Regions from separate parts of the Thioalkalivibrio sp. XN279 genome, predicted to be linked through region 3. Evidence: riboswitches for the same ligand, from Rfam matches in the RefSeq annotation. Region 3 holds a riboswitch; each other region holds the start of a gene.

What was found. Region 3 has a riboswitch for cyclic di-GMP ahead of G8346_RS10185 (putative Ig domain-containing protein). Riboswitches for the same ligand answer to the same signal wherever they lie in the genome.
Region 1: it holds a riboswitch for cyclic di-GMP, as region 3 does, so the genes downstream of both, G8346_RS04500 (hypothetical protein) here and G8346_RS10185 (putative Ig domain-containing protein) in region 3, are expected to answer to the same signal.
Region 2: it holds a riboswitch for cyclic di-GMP, as region 3 does, so the genes downstream of both, G8346_RS10725 (putative Ig domain-containing protein) here and G8346_RS10185 (putative Ig domain-containing protein) in region 3, are expected to answer to the same signal.

The regions. Positions count from the first base shown of each region.
Region 1 covers NZ_JAANBD010000023.1:307,550-313,905, forward strand. Annotated here, with positions in the region: rRNA gene G8346_RS04490 (23S ribosomal RNA) at 1-1,486, shown strand, start outside; rRNA gene rrf (5S ribosomal RNA) at 1,616-1,731, shown strand; cyclic di-GMP riboswitch class I at 1,847-1,934, shown strand; gene G8346_RS04500 (hypothetical protein) at 2,008-2,388, shown strand; cyclic di-GMP riboswitch class I at 2,498-2,584, shown strand; gene G8346_RS04505 (hypothetical protein) at 2,660-3,247, shown strand; gene G8346_RS04510 (lipopolysaccharide assembly protein LapB) at 3,254-5,128, shown strand; gene G8346_RS04515 (tetratricopeptide repeat protein) at 5,125-6,356, shown strand, end outside.
Region 2 covers NZ_JAANBD010000028.1:236,674-240,931, forward strand. Annotated here, with positions in the region: gene G8346_RS10720 (mannose-1-phosphate guanylyltransferase/mannose-6-phosphate isomerase) at 1-1,432, opposite strand, end outside; cyclic di-GMP riboswitch class I at 1,735-1,821, shown strand; gene G8346_RS10725 (putative Ig domain-containing protein) at 1,876-2,874, shown strand; gene G8346_RS10730 (UDP-glucose/GDP-mannose dehydrogenase family protein) at 2,906-4,246, opposite strand.
Region 3 covers NZ_JAANBD010000028.1:107,744-114,099, reverse strand. Annotated here, with positions in the region: gene G8346_RS10185 (putative Ig domain-containing protein) at 212-2,074, opposite strand; cyclic di-GMP riboswitch class I at 2,249-2,336, opposite strand; cyclic di-GMP riboswitch class I at 2,490-2,575, opposite strand; gene G8346_RS10180 (PEP-CTERM sorting domain-containing protein) at 2,753-3,358, opposite strand; gene galE (UDP-glucose 4-epimerase GalE) at 3,839-4,825, opposite strand; gene typA (translational GTPase TypA) at 5,122-6,356, shown strand, end outside.

The sequences.
Region 1 (6,356 bases), on a different contig from region 3:
ATGGGGGGACGGAGTAGGCTAGGTCATCCGGGCGTTGGTTGTCCCGGTTCAAGCGTGTAGGGAGTGTGGTTAGGCAAATCCGGCCGCACATATCCTGAGGCGTGATGACGAGTTCCCATGTGGAGCGAAGTGATTGATGCCAAGCTTCCAGGAAAAGCCTCTAAGCTTCAGGTAATACATGACCGTACCGTAAACCGACACAGGTGGGTGAGGAGAGAATCCTAAGGCGCTTGAGAGAACTCGGGTGAAGGAACTAGGCAAATTGGTACCGTAACTTCGGGAGAAGGTACGCCCCTGCCGGTGACGAGACTTGCTCTTTGAGCTGGTGGGGGTTGCAGTGACCAGGTGGCTGCGACTGTTTATCAAAAACACAGCACTCTGCAAACACGAAAGTGGAAGTATAGGGTGTGACGCCTGCCCGGTGCCGGAAGGTTAATTGATGGGGTTAGGGAAACCGAAGCTCTTGATCGAAGCCCCGGTAAACGGCGGCCGTAACTATAACGGTCCTAAGGTAGCGAAATTCCTTGTCGGGTAAGTTCCGACCTGCACGAATGGCGTAACGATGGCCACACTGTCTCCACCCGAGACTCAGTGAAATTGAATTCGCTGTGAAGATGCAGCGTTCCCGCGGCTAGACGGAAAGACCCCGTGAACCTTTACTACAGCTTTGCACTGAATTTTGAGCACGCTTGTGTAGGATAGCTGGGAGGCTTTGAAGCTGGGACGCCAGTCCTGGTGGAGCCGCCCTTGAAATACCAGCCTGGCTTGCTTGGAGTTCTAACCTAGATCCGTTATCCGGATCAGGGACAGTGTATGGTGGGTAGTTTGACTGGGGCGGTCTCCTCCCAAAGAGTAACGGAGGAGCACAAAGGTACCCTCAGCGCGGTCGGACATCGCGCATTGCGTGCAAGGGCATAAGGGTGCTTGACTGCGAGACAGACACGTCGAGCAGGTGCGAAAGCAGGTCCTAGTGATCCGGTGGTTCCATATGGAAGGGCCATCGCTCAACGGATAAAAGGTACTCCGGGGATAACAGGCTGATTCCTCCCAAGAGTCCACATCGACGGGGGAGTTTGGCACCTCGATGTCGGCTCATCACATCCTGGGGCTGTAGCAGGTCCCAAGGGTATGGCTGTTCGCCATTTAAAGTGGTACGCGAGCTGGGTTCAGAACGTCGTGAGACAGTTCGGTCCCTATCTGCCGTGGGCGTTGGAAAATTGAAGGGATCTGCTCCTAGTACGAGAGGACCGGAGTGGACGTACCTCTGGTGTTCCGGTTGTCACGCCAGTGGCACTGCCGGGTAGCTATGTACGGAAGGGATAACCGCTGAAGGCATCTAAGCGGGAAGCCCACCCTGAGATAAGTTTTCCCTGGGGACTCGATCCCCCTGAAGGGCCCTCGTAGACTACGAGGTTGATAGGTCGGGTGTGTAAGCGCAGCAATGTGTTTAGCTAACCGATACTAATTGCCCGTGAGGCTTGACCATATAACACCCAAGCATTCAGGGTGTTGGTGCTCCTTGAACTTATGCGTCGCCTTGGAGCGACGACGTCAAAACTTTCCGATTTCGCGGCGCCCGGCTTTGACGGCGGGGCGCGATACGTGAACCAGTTTGCCTGGCGGCATTAGCGAGCGGGAACCACCCGATCCCATTCCGAACTCGGAAGTGAAAACGCTCAGCGCCGATGGTAGTGCGGGGTTTCCCCGTGTGAGAGTAGGTCACTGCCAGGCACCTAAAACAAAACCCCCGGTCTCGCTCGAGGCCGGGGGTTTTTCTTTTTGCGCGCGAAACTGTGAGCTGGCGCACATTAATCCGGCGCTTTGCAGGGGCAAAGTCGAGGCCAGGTTCAGACAAGGGCAAACCCACCGAAAGGTGGCGACGCAAAGTCTCCGGTCTAACGGGCGCATCGCCCCACGACAGCGGGACCGCCGGAATCACGGCCGCCATGGCTGTTCTTTATCCTCCCGGCGAAGCGTGCGCGCATCGGGTGGCGGGAGTGGACAGCGATGAGCAAATTCGAAACGACTTTCCTTTCTCGCGTCTCCGGCAATCGCGCCTGGACCGTTTTCCTTGCCCTCTGTTGCGTGCTCGCCGGGCTGTGGTCGCAACAGGCCGCGGCGGCGGAGGGCGCCGAGTTCGCCCCGTTGCACACGCGCCCGGTAGCGATGGCGGACGTCGACATCCGGCGGCACGTGCCGGGTGCGTCGCGTACCGACGCGTTCCCCGCCGCAGAGGCCGGGCAGAGCGACAGCGCCGGCCTGTATCGCCAGGTCAGCCGGAATTTCAAGTTCGGCTTGCGCTACACGCGCGCCGTCTTCTCGCTCGCTCCGGCCGAGGCGCTGGCGGACGACCACTACGTGTTCCTGAATCTCGTCGGCATGCTCTGAGCGGCGCCGCGATGGCGGTCGCCCGGCCGCGCAAGTTCAATTTTCACAGCAGAATTGTGATGGCGCGCACGCTTTTCGCGCCATAAATCGGGCGATAGTCGCAACACGATTTAGATAAAGGCAAACCCATCGAAAGGTGGGGACGCAAAGTCACCGGTCTAAAGGGCTTCTGCCCCATGACAGCGGGACCGCCGAAATCCAGTCCGTGTATTGGCCTTCTCCGGTCCCTGGTGGCTTTGCCCTTTCACCTGGTGGTGTAACGAGGGCGGCCATGACTTCAAGCTCCAGCATTCCCTGCTGCAACAGGCTCGGCGCTTGCCGATTCCCCGGCCTGCACCTGGCGCGGCTGTTTGCCCTGGTCCTCCTGTGCTGGGCCGGGCTCGCCACGGCCGCGGCGCCCGAGATCTCCCGCGAACAGATGAAAGGACTGGACGAGCAGGTCCAGGAGATCAAGGCGGACGTGCTGGCGATCGCCGCCGAGCTGAGCCAGCTCGAGGAGCGCCTGCTGTTTCCGTCCAGCACCCAGCTTTCCGTGTTCGTCTCGCTGGAGGAGGGCGCCTCTTACCGCCTGGACGCGGTCGAAGTGCAGCTCGCCGGCCGGCCGGTGGCGCATCACATCTACAGCTTCAAGGAACTCGAGGCGTTGCAGAAGGGCGGCGTGCAGCGCCTGTTCACCGGCAACCTGCCGAGCGGTGAGCACGAGCTTGTGGTGACGGTCAGCGGCAAGCTGCGCAGCGGCGCCGATTTCCGGCGCAGCGAGAACTTCAAGTTCACCAAGGGCGTCGAGCCCAAGATGGTGGCCATCAGTCTCGGCCAGCCCGACGGCGACGGCATCGGCGTCGCGCTGGGAAACTGGTAGTTCGTGATGCGACGACTCACATGGTTGCTCGCAGCCGGCCTGGCGACCTGCCCGGTCGCCGGCGCGGCGGAGCAGCTGCGTGACCCGTACTTCGGAGAAGCGCTGTATTACGCGCACCAGGAGCGCTATCTCGACGCCCTGGAGCGGCTCGACACCGAGCTGGCACAGCACTATCGCGTCGATGAGCCCGAGCTCGACAGCCTGCACTATCATGTCGGCCGCGCGGAGTTCTCGGTCGGCGACTTCGAGCTGCACTACCGGATGCATCACCGCGCTGGCCGCGCCATCCGCGCCGTGCTGGAAGGCGACGTGGACGAGGCGGTGCGCAACGAGGCCGCCTTCCGCCTGGCGCGCATCCACTTCCAGAAAGACCAGCCGGAAGACGCGCTGTTCGCGCTGGAGCGGATTTCCGGCGTCGTCCCGGACGAGATCAGCGCAGACGTCGAGTTCCTCCGTGCCAACGTCTACCTGGCGCTCGGCCGCCCCGGCGAGGCGGCCGAAGTGTTGCGCGAGCTGCAGGACGCCAAGGGCCTGGAGGCATTCAGCGCCTACAACCTCGGCATCGCGCTGTTGCAGGACGGGCAGGAGCGTGAAGCCATGGCGCAGCTCGACCGGGCCGGCAAGCTGCAGGGACTGGACCAGGCCGGGCTTGCGATGCGCGACAAGGCCAACTTCGTGCGCGGTGCGCTGCTGCTCGAGTCTGAAGACTACGGCTCAGCACAGGCCGCGCTCGAGCGCGTGCGGCTGGAAGGCCCGTTCTCGAACCAGGCCTTGCTCGGGGCCGGCTGGGCGCACGTTTCCGCTGAGAACTTCGAACGGGCGCTGGTGCCGCTGGCCATGCTCGCCGAGCGCGAGGTCACCGACGCCGCAGTGCAGGAGGCGATCCTGGCGCTGCCCTACGCCTACAGCCGGCTGAACGTCCACGGCCGGGCGGCGCTGCTCTACGGCGAGGCCGTGGAGATTTTCGGCCAGGAGCTGGACAAGGTGGACGCATCCATTCGCAGCATTCGCGAGGGCAGGTTCCTCGCGGCGCTGGTGCGCGAGGAAATACGCCTCAACAAGGACTGGGTGATCCGTTTGCGCTCGCTGCCCGAGACGCCGGAGACCTTTTACCTCGCGACCCTGATGGCCTCGCATGATTTCCAGACGGCCCTGCAGAATTACCTGGATCTCGAGGACCTGCGCAAGCGGCTGGTCTCCTGGGAGCGCAGCTTCGACGCCTTCGAGGACGTGATCGCGCAGCGCCACGCCTACTTCGAGCCGATCCTGCCCGAGCTGGATCGCCAGTTCCGCGAGCTCGACTCACAGATCCGCTTGCGCCAGGCCCAGCGCGCCGGCATCGATCGGCGACTGCAAGCCATGCTGACTGCGCCGCGACCGGACTACCTGGCGACCGCCGACGAGCGCGTCGCCCTCGAGACCCTGCGTGAACTCGCCCAGCGGCTGGGGGCGGCGGACTCGCCCGAGGAAGCAGCCTTGCGCGCGCGCCTGGAGCGCCTCGAGGGGCTGCTGCAATGGGAGCTCGAGACCCGTTACCACGAGCGCTTTACCCAGGCGCACGAGAACCTGGCGGCGCTGAACGAGGTCGTCGTCGCCATGGAGGCGCAATACCAGTCCTTCGTGCGTGCCCGGCAGGCTGCGATGCACAGCTACATCGGTTACGACGAGCAGATCTCCAGGTTGCGTCGGCGCGTGAGCGGGGTCCTGGAGCAGTTGCAGGTGCTCATGGCGCGCCAGGGGCACATGCTCGAGCGCGTGGCAGTGGCCGAGCTTGACCTGCGCCGGCAGCGGCTCGAGGCCTACCAGAACGAGGCCCGTTACGCCTTTGCCGACAGCTTCGACCGCGCTACCAAGGCCCAGGCCGCGGAGGACCAGGGATGACACGCCGCGTCGCCATGCTGCTGGCGGTCGCGCCACTGGCGCTCACGGCCTGTGCCACGGATCCCGACCGCCGCACGCTGGCCGAGTTGAGGTCCGTCGCGGCGGACGTGCAGGAAGTCCAGGTGACTGACGGCCTGGACCGGGCCATGGCCGGTTATCGAGCGTATCTCGAGGAAACGCCGGAGTCGGCGCGCACGCCCGAGGCCATGCGGCGCCTGGCGGACCTGCAGATCGAGCGGGACTTCGGCATTCTCGGCGACGGCACGCCGGTGGAGCTGCCGGCGCCCGAGCCGCGCGCCGACGTGTCTGCGTCGCGCCGCAGTAACGACGAGGCCGGCGCCGTGCAGGGCATGGCCGACCTGTCCGAGCCCGAGGACGATTTCCAGCAGCGCGCCGCCGGTGAGCAGGCGGTCGCCGCGACCGGCACAGCCGACGCTCCGGCATTGCCTGCGGGCGCGAGTGCTGGCGAGGGACAACCCGCGGGGCCGAGCGAGGCGATCGAGCTTTACCAGCGCATCCTCGCCACCTACCCCTACTACCCGCACAACGACCAGGTGCTCTACCAGATGTCGCGCGCCTACGACGAAATCGGCATGACCGAGGACGCGATGCGGGTGATGGAACGGCTGATCGCCGAGTACCCGGATTCGCGTTATATCGACGAAGTGCAGTTCCGGCGCGGCGAGTATTTCTTCACCCGGCGCCAGTATCTCGAGGCCGAGGCGGCGTACCAGGCCGTCACGGCGATGGGCCGGGGTTCGAGCTTTTACGAGCTGGCCCTGTACAAGCTCGGCTGGACGCTCTTCAAGCAGGACTTTTACGAGGAAGCGCTGCACGAGTTCATCGCCCTGCTCGATTACCGCGTCTCCATCGGTTACGACTTCGACCAGCAGAACGAGGAGGCCGACGAGCGCCGCGTGGCCGACACCTTCCGTGTGATCAGCCTCAGCTTCTCCAACCTCGGCCCCCCCGAGGTGGTGCAGGAGTACTTCGCCGAGAACGGTCACCGCAGCTTCGAGGACCGTATTTACGGCAACCTCGGCGAGTTCTACTTCGACAAGCTGCGCTACAACGACGCCGCCAAGGTGTACACCGCCTTCATCGAGCAGAACGCGCTGCATCGCGTCGCTCCCCAGTTCAGCATGCGGGTGGTCGAGATCTACGGCGCCGCCGGCTTCCCCATGCTGGTGGTGCAGGCGAAGAAGGACTTCGCCAACAGCTATGGCCT
Region 2 (4,258 bases), 130 kb from region 3:
TGTCGTCCTCGCCGAGGTAGGAGCCGGACTGCACCTCGACCAGGTGCAGCGGCACCTTGCCGGGGTTCTCGAGGCGGTGCGTGGTGCCCATCGGGATGTAGGTCGACTGGTTCTCGCCCAGCAGGAACACCTCGTCGCCGCGGGTGACGCGCGCCGTGCCCTGCACCACGATCCAGTGCTCGGCGCGATGGTGATGCATCTGCAATGACAGCTGCGCGCCCGGGTTCACCACGATGCGCTTCACCTGGAAGCGATCGCCGTTGTCGATGCTGTCGTAGCTGCCCCAGGGGCGGAATACCTGGCGATGCAGCGCGGTCTCGTAGCGGCCGTCGGCCTTGAGCCGCTCGACCAGCTTCTTCACGTCCTGCACCCGATCGCGCGGCGCCACCAGCACGGCGTCCTTGGTCTCGACCACGACGCAGTCGGCCAGGCCGACCGTGGCGACCAGGCGGCTCTCGGCGTAGAGATAACAGTTGGTCGCGTCCTCGCACAGCACGTCGCCGACCATGACGTTGCCGGCGGCATCGGACTCGGAAGCGTCATGCAGGCTGGCCCAGCTGCCGACGTCGCTCCAGCCCGCGTCGAGCGGCACCACCCATCCGTGCGCCGTGTTCTCCATCACCGCGTAGTCGATGGAGTCCGAGGGGCATTCCTCGAAGGCGTGCTTGTCGACGCGAATGAAGTCGAGATCCGTCTTCGCGCCGGCGATGGCGGCGACGCATTGCGACACGATCTCCGGGCGATGCGTGCGCAGCTCCTCGATGTAGCGGCCGGCGCGGAACATGAACATGCCGGAGTTCCAGTAGTACTCGCCGGAGCTGACGTACTCGGCGGCGAGCCGGGCGTCGGGTTTCTCCACGAATTGCTGCACGGGGGCGGGCTGCGCTGCGCCGGATGCGGCGCCGCCGGCAGTGGCGCTGGCCTCGCCTGCGCCGTCCTGGTCCGCGGCTGCACGGATGTAGCCATAGCCGGTCTCCGGCTGGTCCGGCACCACGCCGAAGGTCACCAGCTTGCCCTCCTCCGCCAGCTGCGCGCCCGCCGTGACAGCGGCGCGGAAAGCCTCGCGATCGCGGATGACGTGATCGGCGGGAAGCACCAGCAGCACCGGGTCGGCGCCCTGCTCGCGCTCCTGCAAGGCGGTGGCCGCGGCCAGGGCGACGGCCGGGGCGGTGTTACGCCCGGCGGGCTCGAGCAGGATGGCGGCGGGCTTCACGCCGATCTGCCTGAGCTGCTCCGCGACCAGGAAGCGATGCGCCTCGTTGCAGACGATGATGGGATCGGCGAGCCCGTTGATGCCATCGAGACGCTTGAGCGTCGCCTGCAGCATGGTCTCGTCGCCGATCAACGGCAGCAATTGCTTCGGGTAGAGCTCGCGCGACAGCGGCCAGAGGCGCGTGCCGGAGCCGCCGGAGAGGATGACGGGAACGATCATGCGGGCATTCCTTGCGTCAGGCGATGTGGCGGATTGTAAGGCATGGACACGGTCGGGGTGGGAACAGGATCACAACACGCCCGGCTGGAACGGTGTCCGCGCCTGATCAAGATTTCGCCCGCCTGGCAGCGGAAGGGCGTTCGGCAGGCCCGCCGCGATGCCCGTGGAAGTGTGACGCACGTCGCGAATCCGCGGATTTTTTCGCGGCCCGACCATCAAGCCCGCGCGGTCATGCGCCGATACCTACCCCGAACACGACACGGAGACTGACACGGGAGCTCATCGCAAGATCGAGTCCGTCTGACTGAAAAAGGCAAAACCGCCGAAAGGTGGTGACGCAAAGCCACGGGCCTAAAGGATCTCGATCCCAGGGCAGCCGGGCCGCCAGGCAGAAGTTCAGCAGACACACCCATGTCGACTCCCTCATCCGCGAGGAGTTGACCATGCACGCACTGCTTCCCAAGGGATCGACCTTCCTGGTCGCCATCCTGTTCGCCATGCTGAGCGCCCCGGGCTTCGCCGCCCCGCCCTCGCATGCCAACAACAAGGACAAGTCGGACCCCGGCGACGTCTCGGACCCGGTGGAGGACCCCGTCGCGCCGGCCTCGCAACTGCGCATCACCTCGCACGGCAGCGGCTTCGTGACGGAAACCGGCTCGATCACCGTGAACCTCCTGTTCGAGGGCGTGAACGGCGGCGCGACCGTCGCCTGGACGAACGCGCAGGGCGGCAGCGGCAGCGCGACGTTTCTCGGCAAGAACGCTTACGAGGCCGGCCCGATCGCATTGGCCGTGGGCACGAACCTGCTGAGCTTCACGGGCTACGACAAGTCGGGCGCGGCGCACGTCAGCACGCTCGCCGTGACGCGCGAAAATACGGCGCCTGTGCCGGACCCGAACCAGCCGCCTGAGATCTCCGGCACGCCCGACACGCATGTCACGGCCGGATCGAGCTACAGCTTCCAGCCCGAGGCTTCAGACCCGGACGGTGACGGGGTCGGCTTTTCCATCACCGGCAAGCCTGCCTGGGCGAGCTTCGACACGGTCTCCGGGCGCCTGTCCGGGACACCGGGGGAAGCGCACGTCGGCCTGCACGCGAACATCGAGATCGCCGTGTCGGACGGGCTCGAGGTGGTGGCGCTGCCACTGTTCAACGTCACGGTGGAGGCGCCGCCGCCCGTCACCGGCTCCGCCACGCTCTCCTGGGTCCCGCCGCTGGAACGGGAAGACGGCTCGGCGCTGACCAACCTCGCCGGCTACGAAATCCACTTCGGCAGCGCCGCCGGGGCGCTCGACCAGGTGATCGTGCTGGAGAACGCCGGGCTGACCAGCTACGTGATCGAGAACCTGGGCGCTGGCACCTGGTACTTCGGCATGAAGGCCGTGGATGCGCAGGGCCTGGAGAGCAAGCTCTCGACCGTGGTGAGCAAGACGATTTCCTGAAAATCAACCACTTTCGGGGGTCAGACCCCCTTTAAGTGGTGCTCGGGCGCTCGCCACGGCCGATGGCGTAGTAGGTGAAGCCGAGGCGCTGCATGTGCTCGGGGTCGAACACGTTGCGGCCGTCGAAGATCACCGGCTCGGCCAGCGCTTCCTTCACGGCGTCGAAGTCCGGGCTGCGGAACTCCATCCACTCGGTGACCAGCGCCAGGCAGTCGGCACCTTCCAACGCCTCGGCGGCGTTCTTGCACAGCACCAGGTCAGGCCGATCGCCGTAAATCCGCCGCGTCTCGTGTCGCGCCTGCGGGTCATACGCGCGCACCGTTGCGCCCGCCTCCCACAGCGCCTCCATCAAGACCCGGCTCGAGGCCTCGCGCATGTCGTCGGTGTTGGGCTTGAACGCCAGGCCCCACAGCGCCACGGTCTTGCCCGCCAGCTCGCCGCCGTAGTGCGCGCTGATCTTGTCGAACAGCACCCGCTTCTGGCGCTCGTTCACGGCCTCGACGGCCTCGAGCAGCGTGGCCGGGAAACCGGCCTTCTGCGCCGAGTGCGCCAGCGCCTTCACGTCCTTGGGGAAGCACGAGCCGCCGTAGCCGGCGCCCGGGTAGATGAAGTGGTAACCGATGCGCGGGTCCGAGCCGATGCCGAGGCGCACGTGCTCGATGTCGGCGCCAAAGCGCTCCGCCAGGTTCGCGAGCTCGTTCATGAAGCTGATCTTGGTCGCCAGCATGGCGTTGGCGGCGTACTTGGTCAGCTCCGCCGAGCGAATGTCCATGGCGATGAGGCGGTCATGCTGGCGGTTGAAGGGTTCATACAGAAGCCGGAGCAGTTCGGTGGTGCGCGGGTTGTCGGTGCCGACCACGATGCGGTCCGGGCGCATGAAGTCCTCGACCGCAGCGCCCTCCTTGAGGAATTCCGGGTTGGAGACCACGTCGAAGTCGATCGCCGCGCCGCGCCCGGCGAGCGTGCGGTCGATCTCGGCCTTCACCTTGTCGGCCGTGCCCACCGGCACCGTCGACTTGTCCACGACGATGCGGTACTCCTCCATGTGCTCGCCGATGCTGTGCGCGACGGCGAGGACATGCTGCAGGTCGGCCGAGCCGTCCTCGTCCGGCGGCGTGCCGACGGCGATGAACTGGAACAGGCCGTGCGCCACGCCCTGCGGGATGTCGGTGGTGAACTTGAGGCGTCCGGCCTCGCGGTTGCGGGCCACGACGCCTTCCAGCCCCGGCTCGAAGATCGGGATCTCGCCGGCGTTGAGCCGGTCGATCTTGTCCTGGTCGATGTCGACACAGAGCACCTGGTTGCCTACGTCCGCGAGGCATGCGCCCGTGACGAGGCCGACGTAGCCGGAACCGAAAATCGTTACTTTCACGCCAGAAGTCCT
Region 3 (6,356 bases):
GTGTCCTGCGCGGGTTCCGCGTTTCGGGACGCCGGCAGGGCGCTGCGGGGCGTTTCGCGTATGTAAGACCCCTCGACATGACATAGGTCACAATCACTTACGGGGGTCTGACCCCCGTAAGTGCATTAAAAAACGGGCCGCTTGCGCGGCCCGTCGAAGGGAACCCGCCTTGCGGCGGTTGCACTGCTCCCGGAACTGGGAAGTTGTCCTGTTATCCGATCGTCTTGCTCGCCACGGCCGACTTGGCGCTTTCCAGGCCGGCGGTGTCGGTCGCCGTCACGGCGAAGTACCAGGTGCCGGCCGGCAGGTCGTCGATCTGGTGGCTCGTCAGCGAACCGTCGACGCGCACCGACTGGCTGAGGTTGCTGCTGCTGGTGCCGTAATAGATGGTGAAGTGGCCGACGCCCTCGAGCGGCGTGCCGTCTTCGCGCTCGGTCGGCGCGGTCCAGCTGAGCTTGGCGAAGCCGGTCGCCGGCGGCGGGGCCTCGCTCACCACCAGGTCGAAGGCCGGCAGGCTCACGCTCTGCTGCCCGTCGGTGACGCTGATGATGATGTGCAGGTGCGTGCCGACGTTGCTCGAGCTCGGCGTGCCGGACAGGCGGCCGGTGTTGCTGTCGAAGCTCAGCCAGGCCGGCTTGTTGCTCACCGAGAAAGTCAGGGCGTCGCCATCCGGGTCGGAGGCGGTGGGCTGGAAGCTCCATGCCGTGCCGACTTCGACGCTGGTGCCCGGCGTGCCGGAGATGGTCGGCGGGTTGTTCGCCGGTGCCGGCGTCGGATTCGGATCAGGCTCAGGAGCCGGTTCCGGGTCGGGCTCTGGGGCCGGGTCGCCAGGATCCGTGGGGTCGCCCGGATCGGTCGGATCGGTGGACTCGTTCGGGTCCGGCTCGGGCTCGGTATTGTTCGTTGGGGCTTCGCTGCGGCCGGCGGCATTGATGGCGCTCAGCTGGGTCTCGTCGGCATAGGCCGCGTCGAGCGTCGCCACTTCCAGCACAGTGTCGATCTCGGCGGGCAGGGCGGCGGCCAGGTCGGCGGGCAGCGCGCCAGGCGCCACGGCCTGCAGCACGACGATGGTCTCGTCGATACGCGGGTCGTCGCTCAGCACCTTCGCGGCCCGCAGCGAGCGCATCGCCTGCTCGAGGGCGGAGGCGGGGATGGCAACGTTCGCGCTGTTGTTTGCGGCGGGGGTATCGGGACGCACCTGCTGGATGGCACTGTCCATCGCCGTCGTCGCATCGTAACCGTACACGTGCAGCCGATTGGTCATGGCCTGCAGCAGCACGGCGGCGCTCGCCACGTTCGCCACCGCGGCCGTGCGGGCGTCGACGCCCGAGGCGCCCTGGCCGTCGATCCAGCCGTCGACCAGGTCGGCGGCGAGGCGGTCCACCACGGTGTCGCCGTCGATGTTGGCGCCGGTGACGACCATGGCGTCGCGAGTGCGGCGTATCATTTCGCCAAGCGTTTCGCTGGTCTTGACGATGACGTGGACGTTGTTCTCGTCAATCGGGGTTTCCGCGGGATCCGGGACGATCGCAGCGTCGAGGCCGAAGCCGTAGCGCTTGACCACGGCCTCTCGGGCCGTCGCTACGTTGGTGTCGTTGAGACCGCCGGCGCGTTGGGCGGCGCCGAAGATCAGCGTGGTGAAGGGGTTCAGGTTGCTGACGGTGCGGTTGTTCGGGCGCGAGATCGCGGTCACGAGCCGGAAGTCCGGCGCCATGCCGGTCACCAGGTCGATGCCCTGGTCCGCTTCTATTGTCAGCGCGTAGTCTTTGCCGCGCGCCTTGATGACGATGTCGTAATCGGCGGTGGAGCTGCTTTCGGTCTCCAGCAGCAACTGCCCGGAGCTGGAGCGGGCCCGCATGCGTGCGCCCACGATCGGCCCATCGCCGACGCTGCCGGTGACGCGGGTCTCGTAAATCTCGTCGGGGTTCACGCCCGACGGCGGCGGGTTGGCAACGGAGGAAATGAGGCTGCCAGTCCCGCCGCCGTCCTCACCGCCGCAACCAACGACGGTCATCAGGAGAGAGACGGCCAGCGCGCCGAGCGCTGATTTTACATGTTCGGTCCGAATAGCCATGGCGAAACCTCGCTTCGCAACATGGCCACGGAAAAGTTCAACTCACGGGAGGCAGTGCAGTGCGTATGGCGTAGCGTCGTGCTGCGCCGGCGAGAACGCGCCGGGCTTGGAAAGTGGCTGCTGAACCGTTGCCGGTGTGTCAGCCTCAATTGTGTGCCGATTCTTTCCATGATTCCTGGCAGCCCCGCTATCGTAGGATTTGGAGTCCCTTAGACCGGTGGCTTTGCGTCCTCACCTTTCGGTGAGTTTGCCTTTTTCAGTGGCCCCTACTTCTGTTGTCTTCACAGATCCCGTCGCCGGGTCTTACCGACACAGGGCAAACCGCCTCGAGGCGTGGTCCTTGGGCGGCGTCTGTGCAGGGGGTTGCCTGGGGAGTCGAGGGCGCCGGGGGGAGGGGAGTGTGGCGGCACCTCAGCTTGGCAACCCCGCTGTCGTAGGACTTCGTCCCTTAGACCGGTGGCTTTGCGTCCCCACCTTTCGGCGGGTTTGCCCTTGTCAGCGAGGGTGAAAGTAGCAGAGCGGCGCGCCGAAAAGCAAAGGTTTTTCGTGACCCGCGTCACGGTTCCTGCATTTATCGGGTGGTTTGGGGGGTCTGACCCCCGAAAGTTATTGAAAGGCAAAGAGAAGCGCCTCCAGGGATTTCCTGGAGGCGCTTGTGGTTCGTCTCGAATCTTGAGCCTAGGTGGCTCGACGACGCAGTAGCGCGACGCCCACCAGCCCTAATCCCAGCAGCGCCAACGGCGCCGGCTCGCTCACCGGCACGTCCACGCCGCGGATGAAGGCGGAGATGTGGGAGTAATCGCCCTTGAAGCTGTTGTAGAACCCTTCGATGTCGAGGGTGAGGCCGCTCCAGTAGTAGGCCACATACTCGTTCAACGGCGGGCTATTCTCGTCCGGCTGCTTCACCATGAGCGCGAAATCGACCGTGCCGGAGTAAATGGATACCAGCGAGAAGAAATAATCCCAGTCCTCGTCGTCAGATATGCCGGCGCTCAGCGTGAAGCCCGGCACCACTTCGTCATACCCCGTCTTCTGGTCGTATTTGCCGACGAACAGGAGCGGGTCGCCCGCGCCCTGGAAGAGGCCATTGACGGCGCTGGTCTCGGAGGCGACGGAATCGTTGCTGAGCGTCCCGATCGCGCATGAATCGGGCATCTCAGTATTGGCCTTCGCGCCTGGCGTCCCATCACATGAGATCGGGCTCAAGGCGCCCAGCGCGTGGCCGGAAAGCAGCAGCGCCACGCCCGCGAGCATGCATTGAAAGATCATCGTCCTGGTTTTCATGAAGTGACCCTCCGGTCTGTCCTTTAACCGCGGGTCGGAGCGTTTGTTATTCGAGATTGGAAACTCCAGCCCTCACCAGGAGAGATGCATATCGCATGCCAGCTTTGCTGGTCGCGCCAGGGAGAAAAAACCGGTTTTCAAACAATTGCTTGGACACAGGGTCTCAGGCGCGGCCCGAGGCGTGGGATGAGGGCGTCAAATTTATTGACGTGGGTTATGCGAGGAGGTCCGTACGCAGGCTTGGGGCCAGGGTGATGCGCCCGGTCTCGGCGCGCGATGACAGAGAACAAAAAACATTTAAATAAGTAGGTTATGAGTAATACCTAGAAAAATTGTTAATTTTTTTTTGGCGCAAATGCCCTTGGGTAAGCGGCATCCGCTGCCGGAAGTTATGTCAAGTTTACCGACATGATCGGAAAGGCCCGGCTGAGGGCGTGCAGGGTGGCCGGGACGGTCGGGATTCTGTATATGGCTGTGGCTTCAACGCCCGTACTTCGGCGCACGCTCCCAGGCCAGCGACGACGACACGATGCGGTCCAGGTCGTCGTGCTGCGGCGTCCAGCCGAACAGCTCGCGGATGCGGCGGGCGTCGGCGACCAGGGTCGGCGGGTCGCCGGCGCGGCGCTCGGCCTCGCGCACCTGTAGTGGCTCGCCCGTGATCCGTTCGAAGGCCTGTACCACCTCGCGCACGCTGTAGCCGTGCCCGTAGCCGCAGTTGAGTACCTGCGATGCGCCGCCGTCGCGCAGCCAGGCGAGGGCGTCGAGATGGGCGGTGGCGAGGTCCTCGACATGGATGTAATCGCGCACGCCGGTGCCGTCGGGCGTGTCGTAATCGGTGCCGAAGATGGTGAGCGCCTCGCGCTTGCCGGTGGCGACTTCGGCGGCGACCTTGATGAGCAGCGTGGCCTGCGGCGTCGACTGGCCGATGCGTCCTTCGGGGTCTGACCCCGCAACGTTGAAATAGCGCAGGGCGACGTAGCGCGGGCCGCCCGCCGCGGCCAGGTCGCGCAGCATCCACTCGCTCATGAGCTTGGAGGTGCCGTAGGGGTTGATCGGCGCGTTGGGGGAATCCTCGCGGGCGATCCCGCCCGGCGGCATGCCGTACACCGCGGCGGTGGAGGAGAACACGATGTGCTTCACGCCGGCTTCGGATGCGCACTGCAAGAGGTTGCGCGTGGCGCAGGTGTTGTTGCGGTAGTACTTGAGCGGGTCGGATACGGATTCCGGCACGATGGTGTGCGCCGCGAAGTGCATGATGGTGTCGATCTCGTGCTCGGCGAGGACTTTCTGCACCAGCTCGCGGTCGCCAGTGTCGCCGACGATGAGCTCGCCGTGCGTCACGGCCGCGGCGAACCCGGTGGAGAGGTTGTCCAGGGTGACGACGCGTTCGCCGGCGTCGCCGAGCTGGCGCACGACATGGCTGCCGATGTAACCGGCACCGCCGGTGACGAGGATTCCGTTGGCCATCGGGGAGACTCTTCCGTGTGGTTTTAGCGCCGCGATCATACCCCTTTCGGGGTCTGACCCCGGTAAGCATATGTTTTATTTGTGAAACAGGTCGCAAATGGGGGCATTCGGGCGGCCTGGGCGCGCGAAAACCGCCATTGAAGGCACGGGGCCGAATTCCGAGTACAATGCGCCGCCGCGCTTACGCTACGGCCAACGCCCGGTTTGCTGTCACGCAAGGCCCCTGCAGAGGGGCTTTTTTTGACCCATACTCTTTTTCAATCAACAACCTACGGGGGTCAGACCCCCGAAAAACTATGAAGCTGCGCAACATCGCGATTATTGCCCACGTCGACCACGGCAAGACGACCCTGGTGGACAAGCTGCTGAAGCAGTCCCAGACCCTCGCGGACCGCGAGGAGCTGCAGGAGCGGGCGATGGATTCCAACCCGCAGGAGCGCGAGCGCGGCATCACGATCCTCGCCAAGAACACCGCGATCCGCTGGAACGACTACCGCATCAACATCGTCGACACGCCCGGCCACGCCGACTTCGGCGGCGAGGTCGAGCGCGTGCTCTCCATGGTCGACTCGGTGCTGCTGCTCGTCGACGCCGTCGACGGCCCCATGCCGCAGACGCGCTTCGTCACGCGCAAGGCCTTCGACCACGGCCTGAAGCCGATCGTGGTCATCAACAAGGTCGACCGCGACGGCGCCCAGCCGCACCGCGCCGTCGAGCTGACCTTTGATCTCATGGACAGCCTCGGCGCCAGCGACGAGCAGCTCGACTTCCCCATCATCTACGCCTCGGCGCTGCTCGGCCGCGCCGGCTTCGACCCCGAGCACCTCGCCGCCGACATGCAGCCGCTGTTCGAAACCATCGTCAGCCGCTGCCCGCCGCCCGACGTCGATCCCGAGGGCCCGCTGCAGCTGCAGCTCAGCGCGCTGGACTACTCCAGCTACGTCGGCGCCATCGGCATCGGCCGCATCAAGCGTGGCCGCCTCAAGCGCAACATGCCCGTCACGGTGGTCGCCGCCGACGGCACGAAGCGCAGCGAGAAAGTCATGCAGGTGTACTCCTTCCTCGGCCTGAAGCGCGTGGAAGTGCCCGAGGCCGAGGCGGGCGACATCGTCGCCTTCGCCGGCATGGAGCACCCACTCATCTCCGACACCCTGTGCGACCCGGCGAAGCCCGAGGCGTTGCCGCCGCTCACGGTCGACGAGCCGACCATCCAGATGAGCTTCGAGACCAACGACTCGCCCTTCGCCGGCCGCGAGGGCAAGTTCGTCACCAGCCGCCAGCTGCGCGAGCGCCTCATGCGCGAGGCCGTGCACAACGTCGCCCTGCGCGTCGAGGACACCGAAGACCCCGAGCGCTTCCTGGTCTCCGGTCGCGGCGAGCTGCACCTGTCCGTGCTGCTCGAGACCATGCGCCGCGAAGGCTACGAGCTCGCCGTCTCGCGCCCGCACGTCATCACGCGCGAGACGGGGGAGGGCGTGACCGAGGAGCCGTGGGAGCACGTCGCCATCGACGTCGAGACGCGCCACCAGGG